One region of the Mycolicibacterium mucogenicum DSM 44124 genome, then DNA from elsewhere that is predicted to be linked to it. Evidence: predicted binding sites of a transcription regulator. Region 1 holds the regulator's gene; each other region holds the start of a gene.
The links. The regulator LexA, encoded in region 1, represses DNA repair genes until DNA is damaged. The targets are predictions, from matches to a motif close to CGAACANNTGTTCG.
Positions count from the first base shown of each region.

Region 1 (7,931 bases):
CTCGGCGTTCCCGAGGCGCTCGTCGCCTCGCTCGCCGGCCGCGGCATCGCTGCGCCGTTCCCGATCCAGATCAGCACGCTGCCCGACACCCTCGCGGGCCGGGATGTGCTCGGCCGCGGCCGCACGGGCAGTGGCAAGACGCTGGCCTTCTCCATTCCGCTCGTGGCCCGGCTGGCCGGCGCCGCGCGGCACCCGTCGCGTCCCACCGGTCTGGTGCTCGCCCCGACGCGCGAACTGGCGACCCAGATAGCCGCGACCGTCGAACCGCTGGCCACCGCCGTCGGACTGAAGGTGACCACCATCTTCGGTGGCGTGTCGCAGAACCGCCAGGTCGACGCGCTGCGCGGCGGCGTGGATATCGTCATCGCCTGCCCGGGCCGTCTCGAAGACCTCATGAAGCAGAAGCTGGTGAGCCTCGACGCCGTGCAGGTCACCGTGCTGGACGAGGCTGACCACATGGCCGACCTCGGCTTCCTGCCGGGCGTCACCCGGATTCTGGCGGCCACGCCCGCCGGCGGGCAGCGCATGCTGTTCTCCGCGACGCTCGACAACGGCGTCGACAAGCTGGTGCGGCGCTTCCTGTCCGACCCGATCACTCACTCTGTCGACGAGATCGACGCGCCGCCGCCGGCCATGACGCACCACGTGTTCCACGTCGCCGGTGCGGCCGAGAAGCGCGACCTGGTGCAGCGACTGGCGTCGGGCACCGGCCGCCGCATCCTGTTCATGCGCACCAAGCACCAGGCCCGCAAGCTGGCCCGGCAGCTCACCGAGGCCGGCGTGCCGTCCGTCGACCTGCACGGCAACCTGTCGCAGCCGGCGCGTGATCGCAACCTGGCCGCGTTCAGCTCGGGCGAGGCGCGCGTGCTCGTCGCCACTGACATCGCCGCGCGCGGCGTGCACGTCGACGAGGTCGAGCTCGTCGTCCACGTCGATCCGCCGGCCGAGCACAAGGCCTACCTGCACCGCTCGGGACGCACCGCCCGCGCCGGCAGCGCCGGCGATGTCGTGACCGTCGTGCTGCCCGAGCAGCGCAAGGACGCCCAGCAGCTGCTGCGCAAGGCCGGCATCACGGCCCGGCCGCAGGAAGTCGTCGCCGATTCGGCGCCGGTGCAGGCACTGGTCGGCGAGATCGCGCCGTACCGCGCGCCGGCACCCAAGGAGGCGCCCGCGCCTCGCGGCGGCAACCGTCCGGCCAAGACCGCGACGGCGGGACAGGCGCAGCGTCGCCGCCGCCGCAGCACAGGCGGTCTGCAGGCTCCTGGCCGTTCGCAGGCAGGACGTTCGCAGTCGCAGTCGGGTCGTTCGCAGGCCGGCCGTTCGCAGTCGGGACGTAGCCAGTCTCGGTAGTTCGTGCCCGGCGACGCGCCGGATGTGGGCCCGCTCACAACCAACCGTCCGGTTGGGATAAGTTGTTGCAAACTTATCCAGTACCGGAGGTCTCGCATGGGTGTCATCAAGTACGACCGCACGTTGTTCGAACCCGAGCACGAGCTGTTCCGGGAGTCCTACCGCGCGTTCCTCGACCGGCACGCCGAGCCCTACCGCGAGGAATGGGAGAAGGCCAAGATCGTCGACCGCGAGGTCTGGCGCGAGGCGGGTAAGCAGGGCTTTCTCGGCATGGCCGTACCGGAGGAGTACGGCGGTGGCGGGAACCCGGACTTCCGCTACAACGTCATCGTCAGCGAGGAGACCGCGGCGGGACGGCACAGCGGCCTGGGCTTCACGCTGCAGAACGACGTCATCGCGCCGTACCTGCTGGAGCTGGCCAACGACGAGCAGAAGCAGCGCTGGCTGCCCGGATTCTGCAGCGGTGAACTGATCTGCGCCATCGCCATGACCGAACCGGGCACCGGCAGTGACCTGCAGGGCATCAAGACCCGCGCGGTCAAGGACGGCGACCACTGGGTGCTCAACGGCTCGAAGACGTTCATCACCAACGGCATTCATGCCGACCTCGTGATCGTGGTGGCGTGCACCGACCCCGACAAGGGCGCGCAGGGCTTCAGCCTGTTCGTGGTCGAGCGCGGCATGGCGGGTTTCGAGCGCGGCCGTCATCTCGACAAGATCGGCCTCGACGCGCAGGACACCGCGGAATTGTCGTTCACCGACGTCAGAGTTCCGGCCGAGAACCTGCTCGGGGTCGAGGGCATGGGATTCGTGTATCTGATGCAGAACCTGCCCCAGGAGCGCATTTCCATCGCCGTGATGGCAGCCGCCGCGATGGAGGCCGTTCTGGAATCGACATTGCAATACGCCAAGGAGCGTAAAGCGTTCGGCAAGCCGATCGGCAGCTTCCAGAACAGCCGATTCGTGTTGGCGGAACTGGCGACGGAGGCCACCGCGGTGCGAATCATGGTCGACGAGTTCATTCGCCTGCATCTCGATCGAAAGCTGACAATCGACCAGGCGGCGATGGCCAAATGGTATTCGACAGAGGCGCAGGTCCGTCTGGTCGACCGGTGTCTGCAGCTGCACGGTGGCTACGGGTATATGCGCGAATATCCCATTGCCCGGGCATTCCTGGACTCGCGGATCCAGACCATCTACGGCGGAACCACCGAGATCATGAAGGAGATCATCGGCCGCGGATTGGGCGTTTAACTAATTGCCGCGCGAATTTATTTGCATATCGAACCGCGACACACTGGTGCGTCACTGCCCGATATCCCGCACGATGGGCATGAACTGAAGCAAAGTTGACAGAATCTCTCAATCAAGAGAGTTTGTCTGACGGAATTTGTATCCGGAGTTTTGCCGACCGCGGGAGGAATTCGATGACCGGGCTGCGAACCCGCGGCGGATGGGCTGGTGTCTGGGCCCTTTCTGTCGCGGTGGCATTGCTCATGGCTCCGACGGCATACGCGACACCGGAAAGCGACGCCGACGCGGCGATATCCCACACGTGGGATGCCGCGGGCGGTGACACAGGTGAGCTGGGCGCCAAGGACGGTGACGTCTACCAGGTCGGCGCGGGCTTTGCGCAGAACTTCGCGGGCGGCAAGATCTATTTCAGCGAGAGCACCGGCGCCCACCTCATCTACGGCGCGATTCTCGACAAATATCAGGCGCTGGGCGGCGCCGCGGACAGCGATCTCGGCTTCCCGACCATCGACGAGGGTGCCGGCAAGGCCACCGACAGCCGGAACAGCACGTTCAGCGCCGCCGACAAGCCGGTGATCTTCTGGACGCCCGACAACGGCGCCTGGGTGGTCCGCGGTGCCATCAACGCGGCCTGGGACAAGCTCGGCGGTTCGGCGGGCACCCTCGGTGTGCCCACGGCCGACGAGTCCTGGAAAGGTGACGTCGTCACCCAGCCCTTCACCGGCGGTGAGGTGAGCTGGAACGCCAAGACCAAGACCTTCACCACCACGCCGGCCGACCTGGCCGGCCAGCTGACCGGGGTGGACGTGCCGGGCGACGCGACGACGGCCATCGCCGCGGCGCGCCGCGCGGCCGGCGGCCCGCAGGGCACCCTCGGGGACGAGCAGGGCGCTCAGTACAAGGTCGGCGACGGCGTGGCGCAGAACTTCGCCGGCGGCACCATCTTCTATTCGCCGGCGACCGGTGCGCACGCGATCACCGGCGACGTGCTGGCCAAGTACCGCGCAGCCGGCGGACCGCAGGGCGATCTCGGATTCCCCGCGAGCAACGAGACCGACGGCGGCATTGCGCCGAAGAGCCGGATCGCCACCTTTGCCGCCGCCGACAACCCGGCGATCTTCTGGACGCCCGAGCACGGCGCGTTCGTCGTCCGCGGCGCGATGAACGCGGCGTGGGACAAGCTCGGCGGCGCCACCGGCAAGCTCGGCGCACCGACCGCCGACCAGACGGTCAACGGCGACGTCGTCAGCCAGAAGTTCAGCGGCGGGTCGATCTCGTGGAACAAGTCCACCCGGGCGTTCAGCACCGAGCCGGCCGAGCTGGCGTCGCAGTTGGGCGGCCTGCAGGTGCCCAGCGTCGATCTGCCGGGTGGCGTGACCTCGCAGGCCGACGAGTCCGGCAAGTGGTACCAGTTCCACTGGTGGTGGCTGCTGGCGATCATCCCGCTGTTGCTGGTGGTGGTCGGCATCGTGATCGCAGCGCTGCTGCGACGCCGGCGGAGTGCCGGCCAGGACGCCGTCGACGACCAGGACGCGTACGACTACGACGACCACGAGTTCGGCGACGGGGAGTACGGCGATCCGCAGTATGCGGACGGCGGCGCCGACAGCGAGTACGGCGACGAGTACCCGGCCGAGGACCAACATTTCGACGGCCCGCACGGGGGACCCGAGTTCCAGAGCAACCCGGACGTCATCGACACAGCGCCGACGGTGTACCCCGATTTCACGGCCGGGCAGCCCGTGGACGAGCCGGCCGCGGATGAGCCGGCCGCGGATGAGCCGGCCGACGCCGAGTTCGAGGCACAGGCCGAAGCCGAGGCCCAGCCGGTGGACGCAGCCGAGCCCAGTGAGCCCACCGAGTCGGAGCCGGAAGGCGACGAGCCGACTAAGTCGGTGCAGCTTCCCGAGGCCCTGCGTCGCGGTGGTGCGGCAGCGGGCCTGACGGCGGCCGGGTTGGCGGGCTTCGCGGGCCTGCGGCCCCGGGACGCCGGCGAGCGGGCGGCTGACGAGGGTGCGCCCGAGCCGCAGGAGCAGATCGCCGAGGCCGAGGCGGAGGACGTGCCGGCAGCGGAACCGGCTGCCGAAGCGCCCGTGGAAGCGCCGGTGGACGAGCCGCCGGCGATCGCGACGCCGGCCGAGGAGGCCGTGGTGGCCGGCCCGGCCAGCGGCAGGCACCACGCGCTGGGGGCCGAGGAGCCCGAGACCGCGCAGATGTCGTTCCGCGTTGCCACGGGTGCGGAGCCGCCCGAGGGCTACGGCATCAAGGCCAATACGGAGTCGGGTTTGTACTGGGTGCCGGGGTCCCCCGGATATGACGAAGCGCCCGTCCAAATCTGGTTTGCCAGTGAGGAATTCGCGGTCACCAACGGGTTCATCCGCGGCTGACGTGAGTCACGACTGAGCCCCGCTGCGAGCGACTGCAGCGGGGCTCATCTGTAGGTCCGGCGGGCGTCAGATCTTGCGGATGACGGTCACGACCTTGCCGAGCACGACCGCGTCGTTGCCCGGGATCGGATCGAACGCCGGGTTGTGCGGCATCAGCCACACCTGGCCCTTCGTGCGCTTGAAGGTCTTCACCGTGGCCTCACCGTCGATCATCGCCGCGACGATGTCCCCGTTGTCGGCCACGTTCTGCTGCCGCACGACGACCCAGTCGCCGTCGCAGATCGCGGCGTCGATCATCGACTCGCCGACCACCTTCAGCAGGAACAGCGAGCCCTCGCCCACGAGTTCGCGGGGGAGCGGGAAGACGTCTTCGACGGCTTCTTCGGCCAGGATCGGGCCACCGGCGGCGATCCGGCCGAGCACCGGGACGAAGGTCGGTTCGGGCAGTGCGTCCGAACCGGCGACGTCGGTGGTGATGGTGGCGCCGGTCGAGTCGTCCGCGCCGCGCACGTCCACGGCGCGCGGGCGGTTCGGGTCGCGGCGCAGATAGCCCTTCTTCTCCAGCGTGCGCAGCTGGTGGGCCACCGACGAGGTCGAGGTGAGCCCGACGGCGTCGCCGATCTCCCGGATGCTGGGCGGATAACCGCGCGTGGTGACCGAGGTGCGGATGACGTCGAGGATGGTCCGCTGGCGCTCGGTGAGGCTGCTGGACCGTCCGCCTGGCTGGGCGTCCGTTGTGTCGGTGCTGTCGCTCATGGAGACGAATCTAGCCCAGTGCGCACGATTCATCAAACATGTGTTCGAGATCGGGCGGCTCGGCGTGTCGCGGGGTGGATCCGGTTGTGACGTCGCGAAAGGGGTCGCGGAGTCGGGGAACGGAACTTGTCGGTGGGTGGTCGTATCGTTCGCAACAGTTCGATCACATGTTCTACCGTTCGAACATTTGGGCGATATAGTCGAACATAAGAGCGATCGAACCTATGTACGAACTCCTGAGAGGAACCGACATGACCGTCATCACCCGCGAATACCCGACCGACGTCGTCGTCCGCACCGTGCCTCGGCGTTCAGATGTGAATCGGCACCGCCAGGCCCGGCTGCGGCCGGCCGGCTCTCGTCCCGCGGGCGCGGCCTTCCGCCACCGGGGCACCGGTGTCCTGACCTCCCGCGCCTCGCACCGCCGCAACCCGATCACGCCGTTGACCACGGTGCTGCTGGCCCTCGTCGCGGCCGGGATCACGGTGTGGCTGGGTCTGGTCGCGCAGTTCGGTGAAGCTGTCCAGCCGACGTCTTCGGCAGCATCGGTGCCCGCGCAGCTCGCGGTGGTCCGGGTGCAGACCGGGGAGTCGATCCAGCAGGTCGCCCGGCGGGTGGCGCCCGATGCGCCGGTCAGCGCCGTCGTCGACCGCATCAAGGAACTGAACAAGCTGCCGTCGGTGGCCCTGAATGCCGGGCAGACGCTGATCGCGCCGGTCGGCTGAGGACGGCCCGTGCGCACCTCGATCGGCACGGCGCCCGGCCGCGTCCGAGCGGCACGGGTAGGCTCGAGACCGTTCGAAACGGTCGATTGTCGGTGCGGCGAAGGAGCGGTGATGCACTGTCCGTTCTGCCGGCATCCGAACTCGCGTGTGGTCGATTCACGAGAAGCTGATGAAGGGCAGGCGATTCGGCGTCGCCGGTCATGCCCGGAATGCGGCCGCCGGTTCACCACGGTGGAGACCGCAGTCGTTGCGGTGGTCAAACGTAGCGGCGTCACCGAACCGTTCAGCCGGGACAAGGTGATCAAGGGCGTACGGCGCGCCTGCCAGGGGCGGCAGGTCGACGACGATGCCCTGAACCTGTTGGCACAGAAGGTCGAAGATGCGGTGCGGGCCACCGGATCTCCCGAAGTGCCCAGCCATGAGGTCGGGTTGGCGATCCTCGGTCCTCTGCGTGACCTCGATGAGGTCGCCTATCTGCGGTTCGCCTCGGTGTACCGCTCATTCTCGTCCGCTGAGGACTTCGAACGCGAAATCGAGGCGCTGCGCGCGCACCGCGGCGTCACGTCGTCGGGCTGAACGGCCGCTAGGTCGCGCTGCGTTCGTCGGTCTCCATCGCGTCGAACACCGCGGCTTTCATATCGACCGAGGCGTCCATCGTCTTTGTTGTGACGCCGGCCTGAAGAAGGCCGCGCAGCGCGTCACGGTCGTAGACCGACGGCGCGGTCGTGTCGATGAAGTCCTCGATGAGTTTCACGAACCGATCGGGATCGTCGTGAAATGGAAAATGTCCTGAGTTGTCGAAGAACTCGAGCCGGGAACCCGGCATCGCGGCGTGGGCCAGTTCGCCATGCGCGGCCGGGATGACGGCATCCTGGGTGCCCCAAACCAATTGCACCGGAATGGCTTCGGTCAAATAACATCGGTCCAGCATCGTCACCACCTGGCCGCGCCAGTCGACAACGGCACGCAGGGTCCGCGCGAAGGCAGACGAGGCCTTGGGCTCGGGCAGGTCGTTGAGGATCCGCAGCATGTTCGGCAGGTCGTGTCCCAGACCGGTCGACCCGAGGAGCGCGCCACCGAGACGCCCGGCGAACTGAAGCGCCGGGAGTACCAACGGGATTCGCAACAGTGCCAGCGCTTCGGTGCCCAACGGCAGCGCCGCGAGCCGCAGCGCGATGTTCACGTCGCGGGTGACGCCACCGGCGCCGACCAGCACCAGGCGCTCGACCAATTGCGGGAACTGGTAGGCGAACTGCATGGCCACGCCGCCGCCCAGCGAATGGCCGACGACCGTCACGCGTTCGATGTCCAGCACGCTGAGCAGGTCCCGCATGCCGTTGGCGTACGCCGCCACCGAGTAGTCGGCGCGCGGCTTGTCGGACTGGCCGTGGCCGAGCAGGTCCGGAGCGATGACGGTGAATCGCTGGGCGAGGCGCGTCTGCACGGTTTCCCACGTGGT
Region 1 is NZ_CP062008.1:2,482,403-2,490,333, forward strand. Features, by position in the region: gene C1S78_RS12080 (DEAD/DEAH box helicase) at 1-1,350, shown strand, start outside; gene C1S78_RS12085 (acyl-CoA dehydrogenase family protein) at 1,447-2,604, shown strand; gene C1S78_RS12090 (sunset domain-containing protein) at 2,778-4,991, shown strand; gene lexA (transcriptional repressor LexA) at 5,058-5,747, opposite strand; gene C1S78_RS12100 (LysM peptidoglycan-binding domain-containing protein) at 5,999-6,472, shown strand; gene nrdR (transcriptional regulator NrdR) at 6,584-7,048, shown strand; gene C1S78_RS12110 (alpha/beta fold hydrolase) at 7,056-7,931, opposite strand, start outside.

Region 2 (7,931 bases), 2.0 Mb from region 1:
CTGAGCGAACTGCGCTCAAGCTTGCTACCGGACGATGCCGTCTGTCAAGCCGAACTTGAGTCTGTTGCACTCAACTTGTTGTCGGTGAGTCCAACCTGGACAGTTGGCGATCTATTCCCGATTCCCCAAAAATGTCTATCCGGGCCTATCGACGCAGGTCAGACCGGCGCTGCAGTAACCATCGCCCGCACCGAGTCCGGCAGTTCGGCCGTCGACCACTCCGCCCGCTGCGGCTCCCCATAGGTGACGGAGAACGGCACGATGCCCGCCCAGGCGTCGGTTTCCTCCTCGGGTTCCGCGACCGGGCCGCCGTTGACCTTGTACACCCAGTCGCCGTCGACGATCGGCAGGGAGATGACGTTGGTCGCCGCGATCTCCTTCGGCAGCATCGCGCGCACCTCGGCGGTACGGCCGGGGATCAGCAGCTCGCTGAAGCGCTCGAGCAGGGCTTCCCGATCCTCACGGCGCGCGGGTTCCACCTCGCCGTACAGCACGGCGGAGCGGTAATGCACCGACGAGTCAAAAGTGCTGTGCGCCACCACAAGTGCGTCCATGGCCGTCACGCAGAAGGCGACCTGCGCGCCCGCCCCCTTCGTACCGAGCGCGCCCGCGCCGGTCGAACCGTGGATGAGAATCCGGTCGCCGTGACGGACGTACAGCGTCGGCACCGCCAGCGGCCGGACCTTGCCGTTCGGACGGGCCACGTCGCCGATGCTGAGCACGCCCCACCACTGCTCATCGAGGAACTCCTCCAGCGCGGCGCGTGCCGTGGACTGACGACCATACTTACGGGTGACCTTTTCCATGAGCCCAGATCACCATGATTGCGGCCTTATCTGAATAGCCAGAAATACTATTTCTGGCAGGCCAGTATTCTGGCGGGGTGGCGCGGCACACCCGGGCGGTACATCTGCCTCTCGATACCACCGACCTCAGCGCCCGGGCGATCGCGAGCCAACTGGTGGCATTGATCGCCGCCGGGCAGGTCGGCGACGGCGACTGGCTGCCGTCAACCCGCGCACTCGCGCATGAGCTCGGGGCCTCGCGGACGATGGTCGCCGCAGCCTACGACGAATTGGTCGCGGCCGGATTTCTCGAAGGCGTCCCCGGCGCCGGAACCCGGACAACCGTCGGCGCCACTGCGGCCGCCCGCGCCGGACTGTCCAGCCGCGCGCCCCGCCTCGAGAAGACCAACGTCGCGCCGGCAGCACATACCGCGGTGCACCACACCGATGCTGTCGATCTGCGCCCGGGCACCCCGGACACCGGACTCATCGACATGCGGGCCTGGACGCGTGTGTGGCGGGCCGCGGCGTCGTCCCCACCGACGACGCTCTCGCCCTGGCAGGACACCGACGATGCCTTCACTGCCGCCATGTCCCGCCACCTGCGCACCAATCGGGGCATCGACACCGACACGGTTTTCGACATTCCCGGATCGACGGCGGCTTTTCAGACGCTGGCGGCCGTGAGTGGTCTCACCCGCTGCTACCTCGAATCGCCCTGCTACCCCGCCGCGGCTCACGAATTCCGCCGCGCCGGCCTGGATCTGGTTTTCGTTCCCGTCGACCATGACGGGCTGTGCGTCGACAGACTCGGCGACGAGGCCGGCATCGTCTACACGACACCGGCTCACCAATACCCGCTCGGGCACCGACTCTCGGTGAATCGGCGGGCCGCGCTCGTTGCGTGGGCCAAGCGCACCGGGTCGATCGTCATCGAAGACGACTACGACGGCGAGTTCCGCTACGGCGTTGCGCCACTTCCCGCCATCCGGTCGATTCCCGGCGCCGGGGAACACGTGGCCTACGTCGGCACTGCGTCCAAGATGCTCGCACCGAGCCTGGGCGCCGCCTGGTTGGTGCCACCACTGCCCCTGCGTGACGCGGTCCAGACTTACCTTCGCGACCACCGCATCGCGGTCTCGACCATCACGCGCATCGCCCTCACCGAACTGATCACCGCCGGGGAACTGCAACGACACCTGGCCCGGGCCGGCCGCGAATACCGTTGCCGCCGAGACATTCTCATCACGGAACTCGAGGCACGCTGTCCCGATCTCGACGTGCTCGGCGTCCAAGCCGGACTGCACGTCGCCATCCTGCTGCCCGCCGATCACCGCGACCGCGACGTCGCCGCATCGCTTGAGGCCGACGGTCTCATCGTCACGCCACTGTCGACCTTCCCTCGGCGGTCCGACTCCGAGATAAACGGCATCGCAGTCAATTTCGCGCAGATCGACCGCTCGACCGCCAGGCGCTTCGCCGATTGCACTGCCACGGCGATCGCCACCTAGAACGGTGCGGGTTCATTCCAGCCTTCTTCTGCTGCCCGGATCTTTTCGTGTTCGATGCGGCGCGATTGTTCGTCGGCGATGCGTTCTTCGTTGGCCGTGCGGGCTTGGTTGACGAGTTGTTGGCGTTCTTGGGCGCGGGTGCGTTTGCGTTTGGGCATGCAGTGACCGCGCGCGGGGCTGCGTGGCGGCTCCTCGCCGATCTCGGGTGTGCCGGTGGGTTGGGCGAGTTGTGGGTACCAGTGAGCGCCTTCGGGTTTGGTGATGTAGGTGTGCCCGGTGGGGGCGGTCCACACGACGGTCCCGTCGGGGAACTGCTGATCCCGCCAAGGGTGGAAGGTTTTGAGCAGGTGGTGGAACCGGCACAGGCATTTGAGGTTCGACGGGTGCGTCGGCCCCGCAGGATAGGCGGTCGTGTGGTCGATGTCGCAGGCCTCGGCGGACCGGTCACAGTCGGGGAATCGGCAGGTCAGGTCCCGGCAGCGCACGAACTCGGCCAGTTTGGCCGAGGGCCGGTACCGGGGTTCGGCCGCATCCGGTGCGATGACGACCTGCCGGATCATCGCGCCGTCGGCGAGTCGTTCGACCTGTTCGGCGGGGATCTGCCCGTAGCCGGGCAGGAACCCGGGGGCCTGCCCGTTCACTGCCTCCGGTGCGGCGATGACGTGGATGACGGCGCGGGGGCCGACGGTCGCCGCCGGTAGCTCGGCCGCGGTGGCGGGGCAGTCCTCCTGTCCGCACTCGCAGCGCAACCGGCCACCGCGGGCCAGGGCATCGATGGCCGCGGCCCGCCGCTGATCATGGCTGCGCGGATCATTGCGGCACACACTTTTTGCGAGGTCGTCCAGGGCCGCGTCGAGCACGGCGGCGGTCGCGGCATCCAGCGTTCCGCAGACACTGGCGGCGCCGGGGCCGCAGGCGCGGATGTCGAGGTACCGGGCTTGGGACGGGGGTTTGGGCGGGTGCACCCCGGCCTGGTCGGAGGCGGCGATGATCGCGTCGATGCGTTGTTCCATTTTCGGTTTCGACAATCGACCCCAGGCCACGATTTTGGCGGCGAGGTCGGCGTCGACCTGTTGGGCGACGTCGTCGTCGATGATCAGGTCGGTGCGCGCGACGATCATCGCGACCATCACCGCATCGATCAGCCCTTTGGCGTAGACGGCTGCGACTTTGGGTAGGCGGGTGCGCAGCATCACTGCCCGCTCCACCTGGGCCTGTGCCCGTTTGCGGGACACCCCCAGCGCGGCGGCGACCTCCACGACCAGGCCAGAAAAGCCGTCGATCGCCCAGTACCGTTTTTCGATGTCGTCGTCGGGAGCGCGCAGCTCCCACAGGTCGCCGATCGCGGCCAGGCGGCGGGCCCCGGCGGCGTTCTCCTGGCGGGTGGCCAGGGTGATCGCGTCGACCGCCGCGGCCGCGGCGTGGGGATCACTATTTGATTCGCTCATACGTTCGAATATAGATGCGCCCACCGACAAGATCAGCGACTGCTGACATCGCCTCATCGTCGACGGTTAGAGCACCTAAACAGAAGCGCCACAGCAGGATTGGTGCCGCACACCAGGTGCACGGATCGTCGACGGTTAGGACAACTAGCCAACTCGGTCCGCGAACGCGGGACGCCAAGAGGCAAGCCAAGCCACCGGCAACCTGCCAAGGCGCCGCGCCGGACGGCAGGACCGATTAGCCGACCTAACCGTCGGGGATCGACAGGCCGGAGCCGGAGCCCTTTGGGATGGGCCGGAACGATTGCGGAGCCGACCTACCGCCGAGGGTCCCAGACCCGTCCAGAGAACTTCGGGCGAAGCGACCGGGGCCGCAGGAGCGTCAAAGGACAGCTAGGCCACCTAAGCGTCGACGATCCGCCGGCACCGACACGATGGGAAGAGGTAGGACCAACAAACCGCCCGCGATTTACCCAGCCCACCTAAGCGTCGAGGCTGCATCGCCGGGCCTGCGAAACCCGGCATGGACGACGCGGCACGGAATTAGAGTCAGGTACACCCGCCGGACCGGCAAAGGAGTGCCCATGACAACCACCGCTCCCATCGACGTCCTGGTCATCGGCGCCGGGATTTCCGGCATCGGAATGGCGTATCACCTCAAGACTTTTCGCCCGGGCACATCGTTCGTGGTGCTGGAGGGCCGAGACGCGATCGGCGGCACCTGGAGCCTGCACCAATACCCGGGCATCAGGTCCGACTCGGACATGCCGACCTTCGGCTTCGGCTTCAAGCCGTGGACGCACCGCAAGTCCATCGCCGACGGGCACATCATCCTGGATTACCTGCAGCAGACGGTCGAGGAGAACGACCTGGCCCGCCACATCCGGTTCGGCTACCACGTGGAATCTGCGAATTTCGACTCCCGGCAAGGACTTTGGACCGTCACGACCACCCACGACGGGCACGCCGAAACGTTCACCTCACGCTTCCTGTTCCTGGGCACCGGCTACTACGACTACGAGAACCCGTACATCCCCGACTTCCCCGGCCGCGAGGACTTCGACGGCCCGGTGATCCACCCCCAACTGTGGCCGAAGGATCTGGACTACACGGGCAAGAACGTCGTCGTCATCGGTAGCGGCGCCACGGCCGTCACGCTGATCCCGAACATGGCAGACAAGGCCGCACACGTCACCATGCTGCAGCGGTCCCCTAGTTACGTGTTCTCGATACCGGCGTCCGACCCGATAGCCAACGTCCTCAACAAGGTCCTCGGCCACGAACGGGCGTACAAGATCGTCCGGCGCAAGAACATCTCCCTGAACCGCGGAATGTTCAAGATGTGTATGCGCTACCCGAAGCTGATGCGAAAGTTGTTGATCGCCAACGTGGCTCGACAGCTGCCCAAGAATTTCGACGTCGACACGCACTTCACCCCCAAGTACAACCCGTGGCAGCAGCGCCTGGCCATGGTGCCCGACGGCGATCTGTTCAAGATGGTGTCGACGGGCAAAGCCTCGATTGTCACCGACCATATCGAGCGGTTCACCAAGCACGGCATCCTGCTGCAGTCCGGGCAGGAGCTCGCTGCCGACATCATCATCTCGGCGACCGGACTGAACATGGTCCCCTTCGGCAAGATCGAGCTGAGCGTCGACGGACACCTGCTGCATCTCCCCGACCTCACGGTCTACAAGGCCATGATGCTGTCCGGCGTGCCCAATTTCGCGTTCGCCGTCGGCTACACCAACATCGCCTGGACATTGAAGGTCGATCTGGTGTGCGAGCACTTCTGCCGGATGCTCGACTACATGGACGAGCACGGCTACGGCAAGGTGGTCCCGATCCTGGAGGACGGGACCATGGAACGAGTTCCGTTGCTGGACATGACGTCCGGCTACGTCCAGCGGGCCGTCGCGAAGTTTCCACGCGGCGGCACCTATGGCCCATGGGCGTTCAAGCACGCCTACGAAATGGATCAGGAGCGGCTGCGCAACGGGCCCATCGAAGATCCTGCGCTCGTCTTCACGCCCGCCGCCGCGCCGCTGTCCGTGGTCTGACCGAAGGAGCGATCATGACAACCGACTTCTTTTTCATCAGCCACGGCGAGCGTTGTGCCGCTACGCATCTGACCGCGCAGAGTGACGCGCTGACCGCCAACAGCGGGCGGCCGTGTGTGGTCATGGCCCACGGCTTCGGCGGTACCCGCGACTCCGGCCTCATGGCGTTCGCGGAGCCTTTCGCCGCCGCCGGCATGGACGTGGTGTTGTTCGACTACCGGGGCTTCGGCGATTCGGAAGGCGAACCACGCCAGTACATCTCGGTCAAGAAGCAACGGCAGGACTACCACGCCGCCATCGACGCCGCCCGCAATCTGCCGGGTGTCGACCGGGACCGCATCGCGCTGTGGGGCACGTCGTATTCCGGCGGGCATGCCATCGCCGTCGCCGCCGAAGATCAACGGGTGGCCGCGGTGGTATCCGTGTGTCCAGCCACCGACGGGATGGCTGCCCTGGTGCAGGGAGTGCGAGAGACGAGTGCCGGTCACATGGCGCGCATGGTGGCGCACGGACTGTTCGATGCCGCGGGGGCCCGGTTCGGCCGCAATCCCCACTACCTGCCGATCGCCGGACAGCCGGGAAGCGTCGCACCGCTCAGCACTCCGGGTTCCGAGGAGTCCTACCTCGCCTTGGCCGGCCCCACGTGGCGCAACGAGTTCGCGGCCCGCACCGTGCTGGAGGTCGCGTTCAACCGGCCGACCGTGCATGCCAGTGAGCTGGAGTGCCCGCTGCTGGTGCAGGTCGGCACCAATGACCGCATCGCACCGCCGGATGCGGCCAAAAAGGCCGCGAAGAAGGCGGGTTACCTCGCGCATCTGTGTGAGTACCCCATCGACCATTTCGATTTCTACGAAGAGCCGTGGCAACCGCAAGTCCTCGCCGACGAGGTCACCTTCCTGACCCGCGTCCTCGATCCGATCCGTTCGACCGACGTGCATTTGCGGTCGACCAACCCACCGGCACCGAGACTGGCGGTCAAACTGCCGTGGTGAACGCGTCCGCTTGGCATGATCTGCACCGAGTGTTGAGCGAAAGGGCCGACTGAATGTTCGACAGGGTTGTGGCGACGACTCGCAACTGGCTGGAAGTTGCTCGCTACGGCGGGTTGGAGACGGGCGAAGAGCCGGCGCCGTACGACGTCGTCGCCCAGGGCCGCATCCACAAGCTGCGGCGCTACCGCACCAGCGGCGAACCGGGCCGTCCCCAAGTGCTGCTGGTGCCGCCGCTGATGCTGACCGCCGACGTGTTCGACGTATCGCCGCAGGCCAGCGGCGTTCGGACCCTGATCGACAACGGCATCGACCCGTGGGTCATCGACTTCGGCTCGCCGGAGAAGGAAGCGGGCGGCCTGGAGCGCAACCTGGCCGATCACGTGCTGGCGGTCGATGCGGCCATCGATGAGATGGTCAACTTGACCGGCGGCGGCGTCCACCTCGCCGGCTACTCGCAGGGCGGCATGTTCTGCTACCAGACCTCGGCGTACCGGCGCAGTGTCGGCATCGCCAGCGTCATCACTTTCGGCAGCCCGGTCGATCTCAGCAAGACCGCCCCGATGGGCGTCCCCGCCGAAATCGCGATTCCCGGCATGGGGTTCGTGATGGAGAACGTGCTGCGCGGTCGGTCCGTGCCGGGCTGGGCGACGCGGCTGGGGTTCCAACTGCTCGACCCCGTGAAAGCGGTGACGGGCCAGCTGCAGTTCCTGGCCGCTCTGCACGACCGCGATGCCCTGCTGCCGCGCGAAGGGCAGCGCCGCTACCTGATGAACGACGGCTGGGTGGCGTGGCCCGGCCCGGCACTCGCCGAATTCCTGCAGCAGTTCCTGATGCACAACCGGATGCTGACGGGCGGATTCAGCATCGCCGGACGACCGGTGACGCTCGCCGACATCACCTCGCCGATCCTGGCGTTCGTCGGCGATGTCGACGAGATCGCCCCGCCTGCGTCGGTACGCGGGATTCTGGGCGCGGCACCGCGCACAGAGATCTACGAAAGCACTTTGCACGCAGGGCATTTCGGGTTGGTGGTGGGCAGTACCGCGACATCGCACACGTGGCCGCTGGTCGCCGACTGGATGCGGTTTGCCGAAGGCAAGGGCCCGCAGCCGGAGCACGTCACCAAGGTCGACACCAC
Region 2 is NZ_CP062008.1:459,949-467,879, reverse strand. Features, by position in the region: gene C1S78_RS02040 (pyridoxamine 5'-phosphate oxidase family protein) at 159-806, opposite strand; gene C1S78_RS02035 (aminotransferase-like domain-containing protein) at 884-2,296, shown strand; gene C1S78_RS02030 (HNH endonuclease signature motif containing protein) at 2,293-3,744, opposite strand; gene C1S78_RS02025 (flavin-containing monooxygenase) at 4,326-5,801, shown strand; gene C1S78_RS02020 (alpha/beta hydrolase) at 5,816-6,793, shown strand; gene C1S78_RS02015 (AMP-binding protein) at 6,847-7,931, shown strand, end outside.
Region 2: C1S78_RS02030 (HNH endonuclease signature motif containing protein) is a predicted target of LexA. The motif match lies at 3,750-3,763, and genes of this name have one in related genera.

Region 3 (7,931 bases), 400 kb from region 1:
ATGTCGGACAACACCTTTCACGACGCCCCATCGGTGGCTGTCGCCTACCAGTCCGGGTTCGGCCACACCGCGTTCCTCGCCGAGGCAGTCGCCGCCGGAGCCAGGTCGGCCGGCGCGGCCGTCACCCCGATCCGGTTGGGTGATCTCACCGAAGAGGATTGGCAAACACTGGACACCGCGGACGCGATCATCTTCGGCACTGCCACCTACATGGGCAACGTGTCGGCGGCATTCCAGACGTTCGCCGAGCAGACCGGCCGCCGGTGCCAGCAGGGCACATGGCGCGACAAGGTCGCCGCCGGATTCACCAACTCCGGGAGCAAGAGCGGCGACAAGCTCAATTCGCTTGTTTCGCTGGCGGTGTTCGCCGCCCAGCATCACATGCACTGGGTGAACCTGGGCCTGGGTCCGGGCTGGAATCACTCCACCGCAAGCGCGGACGAACTGAACCGGCTGGGCTTCTGGCTCGGCGCCGCAGCGGCAACCGACGTCGATGCGAACCCCGACCAGGTGCACCCGTCCGATGTCGCGACGTGCGAGCACTTGGGCCGGCGGGTCGCCGAGGTCACCCGGCAACTGGTCGCCGGACGTGTTGCGGCACAGGCTGTTACGGAGCCCGTTACTGCAGGGGCCTGAGCCCCTCGAGCATCGTGGGCACCAACTCGGCGACGGTCGGATGGATGTGCACGGTGTGCGTCATTGTGGTGTACGGGGCTTTGGCGGCCATCAGATCGAGGATGCAGTGCACCACCTCATCACCGCCGACGCCGAGAATGGACGCGCCGAGAATCTGGTTGGTCTCGGCGTCGACCACGACCTTCATGAAACCCTGTGTCTCCCCTTTTTCGACCGCGCGGCCGACGCGGGTCATCGGCCTCTTGCCCACCAACGCTTTTCGGCCCGACTCCCGAACCTGGGCCTCGGTCAGGCCGGCCCGCCCGAGCGGCGGATCGATGTACAGGGCGTAGGTGGGGATGCGGTCGCTGACGCGGCGGGGTTCGTTGTCGAGCAGGTTGGCGGCGACGATCTCGAAGTCGTTGTACGACGTGTGGGTGAACGCGCCCTTGCCGTTACAGTCGCCCATGGCCCAGATGTGGTCGGCGGTCGTCCGGAGCTGATCGTCGACGGTGATGTATCCCCGCGAATCCGTCGCCACCCCGGCCTTTTCGAGACCCAGGTCGTCGGTGTTGGGCACCCGGCCAACCGCGACCAGCAGGTGCGAGCCCGATACGACGGCGCTGCCGGTGCTGACCGCCACCCCGTCACCGTCTTTGGCCACCCGAATGTCGCTGGCGCTCAGATGGATTGTGATGCCCTCATGTTCGAGGATGTCCTTGATGGCGGCGCAGACGTCGTCGTCTTCGCGTGAGGCGAGCCGTGGTCCCCGCTCGACCACCGTGACTTCGGCGCCGAAGCGGCGGAACATCTGCGCGAACTCCAGACCGATGTAGCTGCCGCCGATGATCACCAGATGCTCTGGCACCGTGTCGAGTTCGAGGATGCCGACGTTCGTGAGGTAGTCGACGTCGGCGAGACCAGGGATGTCCGGGGCCGTCGCGCGGCCGCCGGTGTTGAGGAAGATCTGTTTGCCGGTGATCTGTTGGTCGCCGACCTGGAGGGTGTGTGGGTCGAGAAAGCGTGCGTGGCCGCGCAGCAGCGTGCAGCCGTCCATGCCCTCCAGCCAGCTTTCGACGCCCTCACGGTCTGCGGTGACGATCCCGTCCTTGCGGCCCTTGACTTTTGCCATGTCGACGGTGACGTCGCCGGTGCCGATGCCGTATTCGGCACCGCGGCGGGCCAGGTGTGCGGCGTAGGCGCTGGCGACCAACGTCTTGGTCGGGATACAGCCGTAGTTCACGCACGTGCCGCCGACGAGCTTGCGTTCGATGACGGCGACAGTCCGGCCGGCCTCGGTGAGTCGGCCGGCCAGAGGCGGTCCCGCTTGTCCCGCGCCGACGATGATGGCGTCGAACGCGGTGGCCTCAGACGACGACATACGGACCGATGGCACTCAGTACGACGGCCGCAATCGCGAAGCCACCACCGACCGCGAGGACATCCTCGGCGAGTGCGACCGGCAGGTCGTGTCCGCCGTTGCGCGCCACCAGGATTCGGCGCGCATGAAAGCCTGCCAGCGTCCCGATGACCGCGCCGATCATGCCGCCGCCCATACCGATGAACGTGTGGTGCCACCCGGCGCCGATGACCGCACCGGCGAACGCACCGGTGAACAACCGGGCCCCGAACTGCGACGGCACCGTTCGCGCCGGCGTCTTGGGCAGCTGATCGGTGATCAACTCAACCACCAACAGGATCGTCAGCACCGTCACTGTGATCCAGTTGCCGACCCATTCGGCCCAGGTACCCACCAGCGGCAACCAGCCGAGCTTGGCACCCCAGGCCACCACGGCGGGTGGAGTCAGCGCCCGCAGGCCCGCGACCACACCAATGAGTAAGGCGAACAGCAGAACCAGCGCTTGCGTCACGTGACCCTCCGTCAGATTGCGGACCTCACGGCGACGCTAACACCGGCACGGGTCAGAAGCGACAGAACCGGATATCGGACGCCAAGATCGCCTTCGCCCCGATGGCCGCCAGCTCATCCATGATGGCGTTGACCTGGCGCCGCGGCACCAGGGCGCGCACCGCGACCCAGTCTGCGTCGGCCAGCGGCGCGATGGTCGGCGATTCGAGGCCCGGCGTGATGGCCGTCGCCTGCTCCAAAACGCTGCGCGGGCAGTCATAGTCGAGCATCAGGTACTGCTGCCCGAACACGACGCCCTGGATGCGGGCCGCGAGTTGGTCGCGCGCCGGGTCCGGCGCGACGTCGGCGCGCTCGATGAGAACTGCTTCCGAATCGCACAGCGATTCACCGAAGGCCACCAGGTTGTGCAGCGCCAGGGTCCGGCCGGATCCGACGACGTCCGCGATGGCGTCAGCGACACCGAGCTGGATCGAGATTTCCACCGCGCCGTCGAGGCGGATCACCGTGGCGTCAATCCCCTTGTCGGCCAGGTCTTTCCGCACCAAGTTCGGGTAGGCGCTGGCAATGCGCTTACCGGCCAGGTCGGCGACGGTCCAGTCGCGTCCCTTGGGTGCGGCATACCGGAACGTCGAGGATCCGAAACCTAGGGCCAACCGCTCGTTGACGGGCGCCATCGACTCAGCGGCCAGGTCACGGCCGGTGATGCCGAAGTCCAACTGCCCGGAGCCCACGTAGATCGCAATGTCCTTGGGGCGCAGGAAGAAGAACTCGACCTTGTTCACCGGGTCGACGACCGTCAGATCCTTGGGATCGGTACGGCGGCGGTATCCGGCTTCGGACAGGATGTGGGCGGCGGACTCGCTGAGCGCGCCCTTGTTCGGGACGGCAACGCGGAGCAGGCCGTTCGATGCGGCGGTCACAGCTTGCCGTAGACGTCGTCGAGGGTCAGGCCGCGCTTGATCATCAATACCTGCGTCCAGTACAGGAGCTGGCTGATCTCGCCGGCCAGCTCGTCGTCGCTCTCGTGCTCGGCGGCGATCCACACTTCGCCGGCCTCTTCGATGATCTTCTTGCCCAGATGATGCACGCCGGCGTCCAACGCCGCGACGGTGCCGCTGCCGGCCGGTCGGGTCTTCGCTCGCTCACTGAGCTCGGCGAATAGCGCATCGAAGGTCTTCACGGGCTGCAATTGTTTCACGCTGCGGGCGCGGGCCGTGCACGTGGCTACCTGGGGGCGGGCTGCGGGACTACAACCGCTCTCGAAAAAACTTTGGTCACTTTGATTCCGCTGGTCACGCAAGGTAACTAGCGTCACGCTGTCGACGGTTTCTTGTCGGTGATTCGAACTAATGTTCGAAGCATGGGATTGACCGATCCAGCCGCTGTCGAGGAGGCCTACGCCGCCTACGAAGCTGCGCACGCTCGGCTCGCGTCCCTGGACTACACCGGCCTGGACGTGCGGACATTGTTGGCGCTGCAGTCCCGCCGCGAAACGGCCAAATGCGCCGCCGAAGTGGTCGACCATCAGATCCTGGCCGCCGCACAGACGCAGGCGACGGCGAAGGAGATCGGGGCCAAGGATTGGCCTGAGGTTTTGCATGTGCGGCACCGCATCAGCCGGGAGGAGGCCCGCCGCCGGGTGCGGGACTGCGATCACCTGGGTCCGCGCTCGGCCATCACCGGGGAGGCGTTGGGCCCGGTGTGGGAGCTGGTCGCCGCCGCTCTGGCTGAGGGGGCGATCAATGCCGAGCACGTCGCGGTGATCACCTGGTTTTTCGGCAAGGTCCCGTTGTGGGCGGCCGACCCGGTCACCCTGGCCCAGTGCGAAACAGATCTGGTGGCCGACGCGAGGGTGAAAACCCCCGAGGACCTGCGCAAAGTCGCGGCGGATTTGTTGTACCGGCTCGATCAGGACGGGCCCGAGCCCGACGACGATGAGCCCGACCCGAAGCGGTCGTTCGTCATGGGCAAGCAGCGACCTGATGGCCGTACCGACGTCACCGCCGAGCTGGATCCGGAAGGCCGGGCCTACTGGCAAGTGTTGTTCGACAAGTACGCCGCCCCGGGCATGTGTAACCCCGCCGACCCGGAACCCTGCTTCTCGGGGACGCCGACGCAGGAGCAGATCGACAACGACACCCGCACCCTGGCGCAGCGGCAGTACGACGCCTTCAAATTCGTGGGCCGGATGATGCTGGCCACCGGGACCCCCGGGGTGCACAACGGCTTCCCCGTCGCGGTGGTCGGCACCTGCACTGTCACCGAGCTGGAAAAACGTGCCGGGATGGCGCTCACGCACACCGGCACGAAACTCCCGGTCAAGGATCTGGTTCGGATGGCCGCCCAGGGCTCGGACAACTACCTGGCGGTGTTCGACGAGCACACCGGCCAACCCCTGTATCTGGGCCGGGCGGCCAGAACAGCCAACACCGCGCAACGGTTGGCGTTGTTCGCCCGCGACCTGGGCTGCACCAAACCCAACTGCACCGCCCCCGCATCCCGCTCCCAGGCCCATCACGTCAACACCAACTGGCGCGATGACGGACCCACCGACATCACCAACCTCACCCTGGCCTGCGGACCCGACAACCGCCTCGCCGACACCGGAGGCTGGACCACCACCATGAAGAACGGCCGCACCCACTGGACCCCACCACCCCTGCTCGACGTCGGCCAACCCCGAACCAACCACTACCACCACCCCACCCTGTATCCGACCGAGAGCGGAGACGATGACGGTGAAACAAACAGGCCTGCAAGCTAATCGGGCACCCGCCACGGCATCCCATGCCGCGACGGCAGTGCCGCACGCGCCGCGGCGCTACGGGCCGAAAAAGAGCCGCCACGCCCGAGAGCCGCCTAAGCCAACGCCAATGCCAATGCCAACGCCGAGACCCAACCGCGCCTAGGAGTTGCCCTTGTCACCGCGAACCGACCGGCTACCGTGGCCCGCCTTCGAGGAACGGGACGGCGCAGCCCCCGCTTTGCCGGCACCCTTGGGATTGCCCGCCTGCGATCCCGAACCCGGGCCGCCGGCATCGCGATCCTGGGACTGGCCGCCGGCAGCAGGCGTCAGGCCGAGGGACACCGACTGCCGCGCCGTCGACTTGAGCTGCCCCGCCACGTCGTCACCGGTCGTGTCCGCAATCGCGACCGCGCCTTTCGGTGTGTGCGACGTCGGCAACGCCCGCCCCTTGTGGGTCGCCTTGGGAGATGGCGTCACCGGGTCGGAGACGGTCACGGTGGGCGCGACGGTGCCAGTCGACTCGGCTGCCGTCGGCGTGGGCGCCGCGAAGACCGGTGCCGGCACCGCCGCGAACGGCAACAAGTTGAGTATCGGGGCAGCGATGGAGTTGAAAATTGTGAGCGGCACACCCACGACCAAGCCGTACAAGATGATGCCCAAGAACACGAAGGGGCCGAAGATCGCGGCCAACTGGGGCGTACTGACCAGCGGCTGGGCCAACGTCAGGAACGCCGTCGACAGCGCAGACACGATCGCCTGCTCGATAACGGCTACGGCGCCAGCGGGCTGCGGGGTGGGTAGCGCTGTTGACGTGGCTGCCAAAGACGTTGGTGCCGTGCCGGTCCCCGCCAGAGGCGTTGGCGCCGTGCCGGATCCGATCCTCGGCGTCGCTGCGGCCGCAGCACTGAGATTCGAGCCACCACCTACCACCACGTGCGCTGCGGCCGCCATCAAATCGGTGTGGGTGGCCGCGAATTGGTCCAGCGCGGCCCACTGCACCGCCATCGACGCCTTCGCGGCCGCTAGCCGGACGGCGCTGACGCTGACCGTGGAATCACGGCCGGGAGGGGCCGCGCCCACAAAGCCGATCACCACGATCGCGGCGGTGGCGACCGCGACAACGACGTTCAGACGAGCCACACAACGAGAACCGGCGTCGACCATGGCGCACCCCTTCCACGAAGGAGCGTCAGAACCACGGCAGCACCAACGCTCACCGCCGGTAATTATCTCGAACGTCAATACCGTGGGCATCAGCCATCTGGTGGAGATTCACGGGGTTCGAGGCCGGATTCAGCCCGTCAGATTAGCCGAGTCAGCCACATCAGCTACCCGGCACACCCAACGACCTCACTTCGCCAGCAACTCGGCGTGCATATCTTCCAGCGCAACACCTTTGGTCTCGCGAACCCACTTGGCGACGAACACCAGCGACAGGAACGCGCACAGCGCGTAGAAGCCGTACGCGACGCCGAGCATGCTGCGCAGTTCGGGGAAGGTGACGGTGATCGCCCAGTTGGCGACCCACTGGCCGGCCGCAGCGAGACCCAGCGCCGCGGCCCGGATGCGGTTGGGGAACATCTCCCCCAGCAGCACCCACACCACCGGTCCCCAGGACATGCCGAACGCGACCACGAACAGGTTGGCGGCGACGAGGGCGACGGGCCCCTCGACGCCACTGAGCTGCGGCACCCCGTTCACCTGTGGGGCGGTGCCGAAGATGACCGCCATGGTGGCCAGCGTCAGCGTCATGCCGGCGGAGCCGATGAGCAAGAGCGGTTTGCGGCCGATCTTGTCGATCAGCATGATCGCGATGACCGTCGTCAGGATGTTCACCACCGACGTGATGACGGTGATCAGGAACGACGAGCTCTCGTCGAATCCGACGGCCTCCCACAGCACGTTCGAGTAGTAGAAGATCACGTTGATCCCGACGAACTGCTGGAACACCGACAGCGCCAGACCTACCCAGACGATGCCGTAGAGGCTCAGCGGTCCGCCGCCGGGCTTGCACATGTCGCGCCACGTGGGCTTCTCTTCGGATTCGAGCGTCTGCTGGATGCGACCGATGGTGATCTCGAGGTTCTTCTCCCCCCGCAACGTGGTGAGCACCTTGCGCGCTTCCGGAATGCGATGTGTGGCAACCAGATAACGCGGGGACTCGGGAATGGTGAAGGCCAGCAGTCCGTACACGGCGGCGGGGATGGCCATCAGGATGAACATCCAGCGCCAGGCCTCCTGGCCCAGCCACAGCATGTTGCTCGCGCCACCGGCCAGATGCGCCAGCAGCGCATCCACAGCCAACGACAGGAAGATGCCACTGACGATGGCCAGCTGCTGTAGGGACCCGAGCCGGCCACGGATGCTCGCCGGGGAGGTTTCAGCGATGTAGGCCGGCGCGATCACCGACGCGATACCGACGCCGAGACCCCCGACGACCCGGAACGCAACCAGCACCCAGATGTTCCACGCCAGCCCGGCCCCGATCGCGCTGATCAGAAACAGCAGCGCGGCCAGCTTCATCACCGAGAGCCGGCCGATCCGGTCGGCGAGCCGGCCGGCCGTCATGGCGCCGACGGCCGCACCGAGCAGCGCCGAGGCCACCGCGATCCCCAGAGACTGGTCGTCGATCGCAAAGTGCAACTGGATCGACTTCACCGCACCGTTGATGACGGCGCTGTCATAGCCGAACAGCAGACC
Region 3 is NZ_CP062008.1:2,084,907-2,092,837, reverse strand. Features, by position in the region: gene C1S78_RS10175 (flavodoxin family protein) at 1-636, shown strand; gene C1S78_RS10170 (FAD-containing oxidoreductase) at 620-1,996, opposite strand; gene C1S78_RS10165 (DUF4126 family protein) at 1,983-2,486, opposite strand; gene hisG (ATP phosphoribosyltransferase) at 2,539-3,384, opposite strand; gene C1S78_RS10155 (phosphoribosyl-ATP diphosphatase) at 3,402-3,683, opposite strand; gene C1S78_RS10150 (HNH endonuclease signature motif containing protein) at 3,846-5,249, shown strand; gene C1S78_RS10145 (hypothetical protein) at 5,391-6,395, opposite strand; gene C1S78_RS10140 (sugar porter family MFS transporter) at 6,582-7,931, opposite strand, start outside.
Region 3: C1S78_RS10150 (HNH endonuclease signature motif containing protein) is a predicted target of LexA. The motif match lies at 3,828-3,841, and genes of this name have one in related genera.

Region 4 (7,931 bases), 1.9 Mb from region 1:
ACGACGTCGAACTCGGCGACGGTTCGGTGACGCACGTCGACGCCGAGACGCTGTTGGCCAGTGGACCCGAGATTCACCAGCAGGCCATGCTGCAACGCCCCGGTTTGATGGAGCGGCCGCGCCCGTGGTGGGACAACTGGATCCATGACAACGAGGTGAGACGCAAGGACTCCGGCAAGCTTCGCTTCCTCCTGCACCACGAGCCCGACGGCACCGTCAGCGGATTCGGTATCTACCGGCCGAAGAACAGCTGGACGGACCGCGGCCAGCCCAACAGTGAAGTCCACGTTCAAGAAGTAGTGGCCACCAATCCTCGTGCGTACGCGAAGATTTGGCGCTATCTCCTGGACATGGATCTGGTCAGGACGTTTGCCTACGACGGCGCTGCCGTCGATGAGCCGCTCCTCAGTCTGGTGGCAGACCGGCGTGCGCTGGCGTGCGAAGTCAGAGACGGCGTCTACGTCAGGCTGGTCGACGTGCCGCGCGCACTGGGCTTGCGCAGCTACGCCGCTCCGGTCGACGTGGTGCTGGAGGTCACGGATGGACTGTGCCCGTGGAACACCGGTCGGGTGCGTCTGCGTGGGGGTCCTGACGGCGCCGAATGTGAAACCACCACGGCACCGGCCGATATCGCGATCTCGGTGCGTGAGCTCGGTGCGGTATACCTCGGCGGGGTGAATCTGCAGGCGCTGGCGAGTGCCGGGTTGGTTCGCGAGCTCACGCCGGGTTCGGTGCACCGTGCCGCCGTCGCCTTCGGCTGGCCTGTCGCCCCGGGTGTGCCCGACGACTTCTAGTGACTACGCGGTGCGCCTGGATACCAGGCGCACCGCGGGGTCCACGGCGGCCAGCGCCTGGCGCAGGACATCGACCTCGTCGGCCGCGACCTGCGTGACGAAGTGGACGAGGGCCGCGTGCCGGTCACTTCGGTCGGCAGCCTGTCCGAGCGCATCGACCATGAGACCGGCCACCAGCTCATCGCTGCTGCGCGACGCGACGTAACGGTGCGCCCGGTCGTCGCGCAGTTGGTGGACGACGCCCTTGCCGGCGAGTCTGCGCAGCACCGTCATGACGGTTGTGTACGCGAGTTTGCGTTCGGCGCAGATGGCGTGATGGACCTCGCGAACGGTCAGTGGCCCGTCCGCGTCCCACAGGTGATCCATCACCTCGCGTTCCAGATTGCCCAAGTGCCTCAGCATAGCCATCGTCCGTCCCTCTCTGGCGCCCTTTGGGATCTAGTCGCATGGGAGTCGCCCGAGTTCCCGCAGACCCGGTGTTATGTCTCAGGACATCGGTGACAGTTCTGCATCAGGACATCGGTGACAGTTCCGGTGGTCTTGGTGGTGACACTTCTGCCACCAGGCTCGGGCGGTGGCTGTCAATGAACCCATCGATCCTCGTGTCCGTCTGGCGATCGCGCAGTGGCCCGATGACGCGCCTCGTGGGGCGGTCTCGACGTTCTGCGTCGAGCATGGAATTTCTCGAAAGTCGTTCTACGCGTTACGTAAACGGGCCGTGACAGATGGTCAGGCTGCGGTGCTTGAACCGAGGACCCGGCGACCGAAGTCGAGTCCGTCGACACTTGGTGATGAGGTCAAGGAGCAGGCCATCGCGGTGCGTAAGGCTCTGGAATCCTCCGGTTTGGACTGCGGGCCGATCAGTGTGCACGACAAGATGCGCGCGATGGGCCTGGACCAGGTCCCCTCCACAGCAGCCCTGGCCCGCGTCTTCCGCCAAGCTGGAGTGGCCCGTAAGGAGCCGAAGAAGAAACCCCGCTCGGCGTGGCGACGGTTCGTCTATCCCGCCCCCAACGCCTGCTGGCAACTCGATGCCACCGAGTACGTCCTGGTCGGTGGACGTACGTGCGTGATCTTCCAGCTCATTGATGATCACTCCCGCTATGCCGTGGCCTCGCACGTTGCCCGGAGCGAGACCGCCGAAGCCGCGATCGCCGTCTTCGACAAGGCCGTGGCCGCTCACGGGGTACCCCAACGACTACTCACTGACAACGGGGCGGCGCTGAACCTTTCGCGCCGTGGATTGGTCGGCAAACTCGTCAAACACGTTGCGGCGCTGGGAACCGAAGCGATCACCGGCAAGCCCTACAAGCCGACCACCCAGGGCAAAAACGAACGATTCCACCAAACCCTGTTCCGCTACCTCGACCAACAGCCCCTCGCCGAGAGCCTCGCCGAACTACAAGCCCAGGTCGACAAATTCGACCACATCTACAACACCGAACGACCCCACCAAGGTCTCCCCGGCCGCGTCACCCCGCAGACCGCGTGGGAAGCGACCGCCAAGGCCGCCCCGCCCCGCCCGCAGCCCGACGCGCCGTTGCTCATCGCGGCCACAATCAAGCAGCTTCAGCCCGTACCAGCGCTACCGGCCAGCACCAGCATCCGCACGCTGACCACCGCCGGCACATTCATGCTCGCCGGGGTCATCTACAAAGTCGGGGCCGATACGGCCTCCAAGAGGTCTTGGTCGCTACCGACGGCGACAAAATCATCGTCGCCGACCTCGACGGCGAGATCCTCATCGAGCACACCCGGGCCGCACCAGGAGTGACCTACGTCGGCAACGGAAAGCCCCGCGGCTCACACCCCAAACCAGAGGAAACGTTACCGATGTCCTGATACACCAACTGTCACCGATGTGCTGATGCAGAACTGTCACCGATGTCCCGATACATCACATTCCCGCAGACCCGGCACTCCTGGCGTTCGAACAAAGTTTCGAATATCCTGATGGGGTGGGTTGGCACAACGGGCCGCCGAGCTGGGCGGAGATGCAGCGGGTGCTCGAGGGTAAACCTCGGGTGGCCGGCGCTTCTCCGGAGTCGCCGGCCGACGGCGGTGACAGTCCGGCGTGGTCGCGTAAGCGCGGTGACTATCAGCCGGTGAACCGCCCGGCGCGGGCGGGCGGTTCGGTGCCGTACGCCGAGCTGCACGCCCATTCGGCGTACAGCTTCCTCGACGGTGCCAGCACTCCGGAGGAACTGGTGGAGGAGGCCGTCCGGCTGGATCTGCGGGCCATCGCACTGACCGACCACGACGGGCTCTACGGCGTCGTGCGTTTCGCCGAGGCCGCCAAAGAACTCGACATGGCGACGGTGTTCGGCGCCGAACTGTCGCTCAGCAACACTCCGCGCACCGAGTTGCCCGACCCGCCCGGCCCGCATCTGCTGGTCCTGGCCCGCGGGCCCGAGGGGTATCGGCGGCTGTCCCGGGAACTGGCCCGGGCGCATCTGGCCGGCGGTGAGAAGGGCGTGCTGAGTTATGACCTGGACACCCTCACCGAAGCCGCCGGCGGACACTGGCAGATCCTGACCGGCTGCCGTAAAGGCCATGTGCGCCAGGCCTTGTCGTCAGGTGGTGCGGAAGCGGCGGACAAGGCGCTGGCTGATTTGGTGGACCGGTTCGGCGCCGACCGGGTGACCATCGAACTGACCCACCACGGACATCCGCTCGACGATGAACGCAATGCGACGCTGGCGGCTCTGGCGCCGCGTTTCGGCCTCGACGTCGTTGCCACCACTGCCGCGCATTTTGCCGCGCCGTCGCGGGGAAAGCTGGCGATGGCGATGGGCGCCATTCGCGCTCGCAACTCGATGGACGAGGCCGAAGGCTGGCTGGCTCCGCTGGGTGGGTCGCACCTGCGGTCCGGGGCGGAGATGGCCCGGCTGTTCGCCCATCATCCGGGTGCGGTTGCGGCCGCCGCCGAACTGGGGGAGCAGTGTGCGTTCGAATTACGTTTGATCGCACCGAAATTGCCGCCGTTCGACGTGCCGGAAGGGCACACCGAGATCAGTTGGCTGCGCGAACTGGTGGCGGAGGGAGCGGCCCGCCGCTACGGCTGGAAGCCGGACGAGGACCGGGAGAAGGCGTACCGGCAGATCGAGCACGAGCTCAAAATCATTGAACAGCTGGAGTTTCCGGGCTACTTCCTGGTGGTGCACAGCATCACCGAGTTCTGCCGGAACAGTGACATCTTGTGTCAGGGCAGGGGATCGGCCGCCAACTCGGCGGTCTGCTACGCCCTGGGCATCACGAACGTCGACCCGGTGGCCAACGAGCTGCTGTTCGAGCGGTTCCTGTCCCCGGCGCGCGACGGCCCACCGGACATCGACATCGACATCGAATCGGACCTGCGCGAGAAGGTCATCCAGTTCGTCTACGAGAAGTACGGCCGCGACTACGCGGCACAGGTGGCCAACGTCATCACCTACCGCGGTCGCAGCGCGGTGCGGGACATGGCTCGGGCCCTGGGGTTCTCGCAGGGGCAGCAGGACGCCTGGAGCAAGCAGATCAGCCGGTGGAACGGACTCGCCGACTCCCCGGACGTCGAGGACATCCCCGCGGCCGTGATCGACCTGGCGCTGCAGATCAGGAATCTGCCGCGGCACATGGGAATTCACTCCGGCGGCATGGTGATCTGCGACCGGCCGATCGCCGACGTCTGCCCGGTGGAGTGGGCGCGGATGGAGAACCGCAGCGTGCTGCAGTGGGACAAGGACGACTGTGCCGCAATCGGTTTGGTGAAGTTCGACTTGCTGGGGCTGGGCATGCTCTCGGCCCTGCACTACATGATTGACCTGGCCAGGGAACACATGGGCATCGAGGTGGATCTGGCCAAGCTGGATCTGACCGAGCCGGCGGTGTACGAGATGCTGCAGCGTGCCGACTCGGTGGGGGTGTTCCAGGTGGAGTCCCGGGCCCAGATGGCCACGCTGCCACGGCTGAAACCCAAGAAGTTCTACGACCTGGTGGTCGAGGTGGCCCTGATCCGGCCCGGCCCGATCCAGGGCGGCTCGGTGCATCCGTACATCCGGCGGCACAACGGACTGGAGGCCGCGATCTGCGAACACGAGTCGATGAAGCCCGCGTTGGACCGGACCCTGGGCGTGCCGCTGTTCCAGGAACAGCTCATGCAGCTGGCCGTCGACTGTGCCGGGTTCACCCCGGCCGAGGCTGATCAACTGCGGCGGGCCATGGGGTCCAAACGCTCCACCGAACGGATGCGCCAGCTGCGCGGACGGTTCTACGACGGTATGCGGGACCTGCACGGCATCACCGGCCCGACGGCCGAGCGGATCTACGAAAAGCTCGAAGCCTTCGCCAATTTCGGCTTCCCGGAGAGTCACGCGCTGAGCTTCGCGTCGCTGGTGTTCTCCTCGTCGTGGTTCAAGCTGCACCACCCTGCGGTGTTCTGTGCGGCGTTGCTGCGGGCTCAGCCCATGGGCTTCTACTCGCCGCAGTCGCTGGTGGCCGACGCCCGCCGGCACGGGGTGCTGGTGCACGGGCCCGATGTGAACGCCAGCCTGGCGTACGCGACGTGCGAGAACCGCGGCACCGAGGTGCGGCTGGGGCTCGGGACGGTCCGGCATATCGGGGACGAGTTGGCCCAGCGCATCGTCGACGAACGAAATGCCAACGGGCCGTTCGCTTCTCTGCTCGACCTGACCGGCCGGGTGCAGCTGTCGGTACCGCAGGCCGAGGCGCTGGCCACCGCAGGCGCGCTGGGATGTTTCGGCATCACCAGGCGGGAGGGATTGTGGGCGGCCGGGGCGGCGGCCGCGGAACGGCCCGACCGCTTGCCCGGCGTCGGGTCGGCCGGCGTCATACCGGCGCTGCCCGGCATGACGGAACTGGAACTGGCGGCCGCCGATGTGTGGGCCACGGGCATCTCGCCGGACAGCTACCCGACCCAATTCCTGCGGGAGGATCTCGATGCGCTGGACGTGGTGCCGGCGAACCGGCTGCTGGAGGTGCCCGACGGCACCCGCATCGTGGTGGCCGGCGCGGTGACGCACCGCCAGCGCCCGGCCACCGCGCAGGGGGTCACGTTCATCAACCTGGAGGACGAGACCGGCATGGTCAACGTGCTGTGCGCGCCGGGGGTGTGGTCCCGGCACCGGAAACTGGCGCAGACCGCACCGGCACTGCTGGTGCGCGGCATCGTGCAGAACGCCAGCGGGGCGGTCACCGTGATCGCGGACCGGATGGGCCGGCTCGACCTGCGGGTGGCGGCCAAGTCCCGGGACTTCCAGTGAGAGGGGTTCGGCAGGGCGGTGCGTTGGCGCGGTTGAGTGTGCGTCCTCGCCGAGGTCTACTCGCACGATTGCGCCCAGGATTCAGGGTCAACGCGATTTCCGCGCCCAGAACCACTGACCCTGACGTGAGGGCCCACCCCACTCGAACAAATGCGCCGTGGCTGCCGGGTCAACGTGGAAGCCGGGTATCTCGACGGCATACCCGCAGCTGGATCACCCTGATGACTGGCCGGCGACCAGACGAAGTGGGTAATTTTGCCCAGTTCATTGACATAATGGCTGATTTGTAAAAAGCTGGATCTATGGCAGCCGCGTGCTGTCGAGTAGTGTTACCGAGACCGCCGGTACCGCAAAATTACCGCGCATCCAGGATCGACTCAGGAGAGCCAGTATGCCCGCACCGTCAGCGCAGGTTTTCGATCGTCTGCGTCAACTGGCCGCCATTGAGGACATCGACGCCCGGCCGACCCGCACCATCGACGAGGTCTTCACCGGTAAGCCGCTGACCACCATCCCGGTCGCGACCGCCGAAGACGCCGAGAAGGCGTTCGCCAAAGCGCGTGCCGCCCAGCGTGATTGGGTCAAGCGGCCGGTTGCCGAGCGGGCTGCGGTGATCGCGCGCTACCGCGACCTGGTCCTGGAGAACCGTGAGTTCCTCATGGACCTGCTGCAGGCCGAGGCCGGCAAGGCGCGATGGGCGGCCCAGGAAGAGATCATCGACCTGTTCGCCAACGCGGACTACTACGCCAAGGTCGCGGCCAAGCTGCTCAAGCCGCGCCGCGTGGCGCCGCTGCTGCCGGGCCTGAACCGGACCACCGTCGCCTACCAGCCGAAGGGCGTCGTCGGCGTCATCTCGCCGTGGAACTACCCGATGACGCTGACGGCCTCGGACGCCGTGCCCGCCCTGCTCGCCGGCAACGCGGTGGTGCTCAAGCCGGACAGCCAGACCCCGTACTGCGCCTTGGCCTGCGCCGAGCTGCTCTACCGCGCTGGTCTGCCGCGCGCGCTCTACGCCGTGGTTCCCGGACCGGGCTCGGTGGTCGGCACCGCGATCGCCGACAACTGCGACTACTTGATGTTCACCGGCTCCTCGTCCACCGGCAGCCACCTCGCCGAGCACGCCGGCCGTCGTCTCATCGGGTTCTCTGCCGAACTCGGTGGCAAGAACGCCATGATCGTCGCCCAGGGCGCCAACCTCGACAAGGTCGCCAAGGCCGCCACGCGCGCCTGCTTCTCCAACGCCGGCCAGCTGTGCATCTCGATCGAGCGCATCTACGTCGAGCGGGACATCGCCGATGAGTTCACCCGCAAGTTCGGCGACCAGGTGCGCAAGATGCAGCTCGGCACCGCCTACGACTTCAGCGTGGACATGGGCAGCCTGATCTCCGAGGGCCAGCTCAAGACCGTCTCCGGTCACGTCGACGACGCAAAGGTCAAGGGTGCCAAGGTGATTGCCGGTGGCAACGCCCGCCCGGACATCGGTCCGCTGTTCTACGAGCCGACCGTGCTCACCGACGTCACCCCCGACATGGAGTGCGCCAACAACGAGACCTTCGGTCCGCTGGTGTCCATCTACCCGGTCGCCGACGTCGACGAGGCCATCGCCAAGGCCAACGACACCGAGTACGGCCTCAACGCCAGCGTGTGGGCCGCCTCGATCGAGGAGGGCGAGCAGATCGCGTCGCGCCTGCGGTCCGGCACGGTCAACGTCGACGAGGGCTACGCCCTGGCCTGGGGCAGCCTCGGCGCGCCCATGGGCGGCATGGGAATCTCGGGTGTGGGCCGCCGGCACGGCGCTGAAGGTCTGCTGAAATACACCGAGTCCCAGACCATTTCGACGTCGAAGGTGCTCAACCTCGACCCGCCGTTCGGCCTGTCG
Region 4 is NZ_CP062008.1:4,387,318-4,395,248, reverse strand. Features, by position in the region: gene C1S78_RS21380 (GNAT family N-acetyltransferase) at 1-794, shown strand, start outside; gene C1S78_RS21375 (BlaI/MecI/CopY family transcriptional regulator) at 798-1,202, opposite strand; partial or broken gene C1S78_RS21370 (IS481 family transposase) at 1,369-2,636, shown strand; gene C1S78_RS21365 (error-prone DNA polymerase) at 2,753-6,052, shown strand; gene C1S78_RS21360 (succinic semialdehyde dehydrogenase) at 6,444-7,931, shown strand, end outside.
Region 4: C1S78_RS21365 (error-prone DNA polymerase) is a predicted target of LexA. The motif match lies at 2,725-2,738, and genes of this name have one in related genera.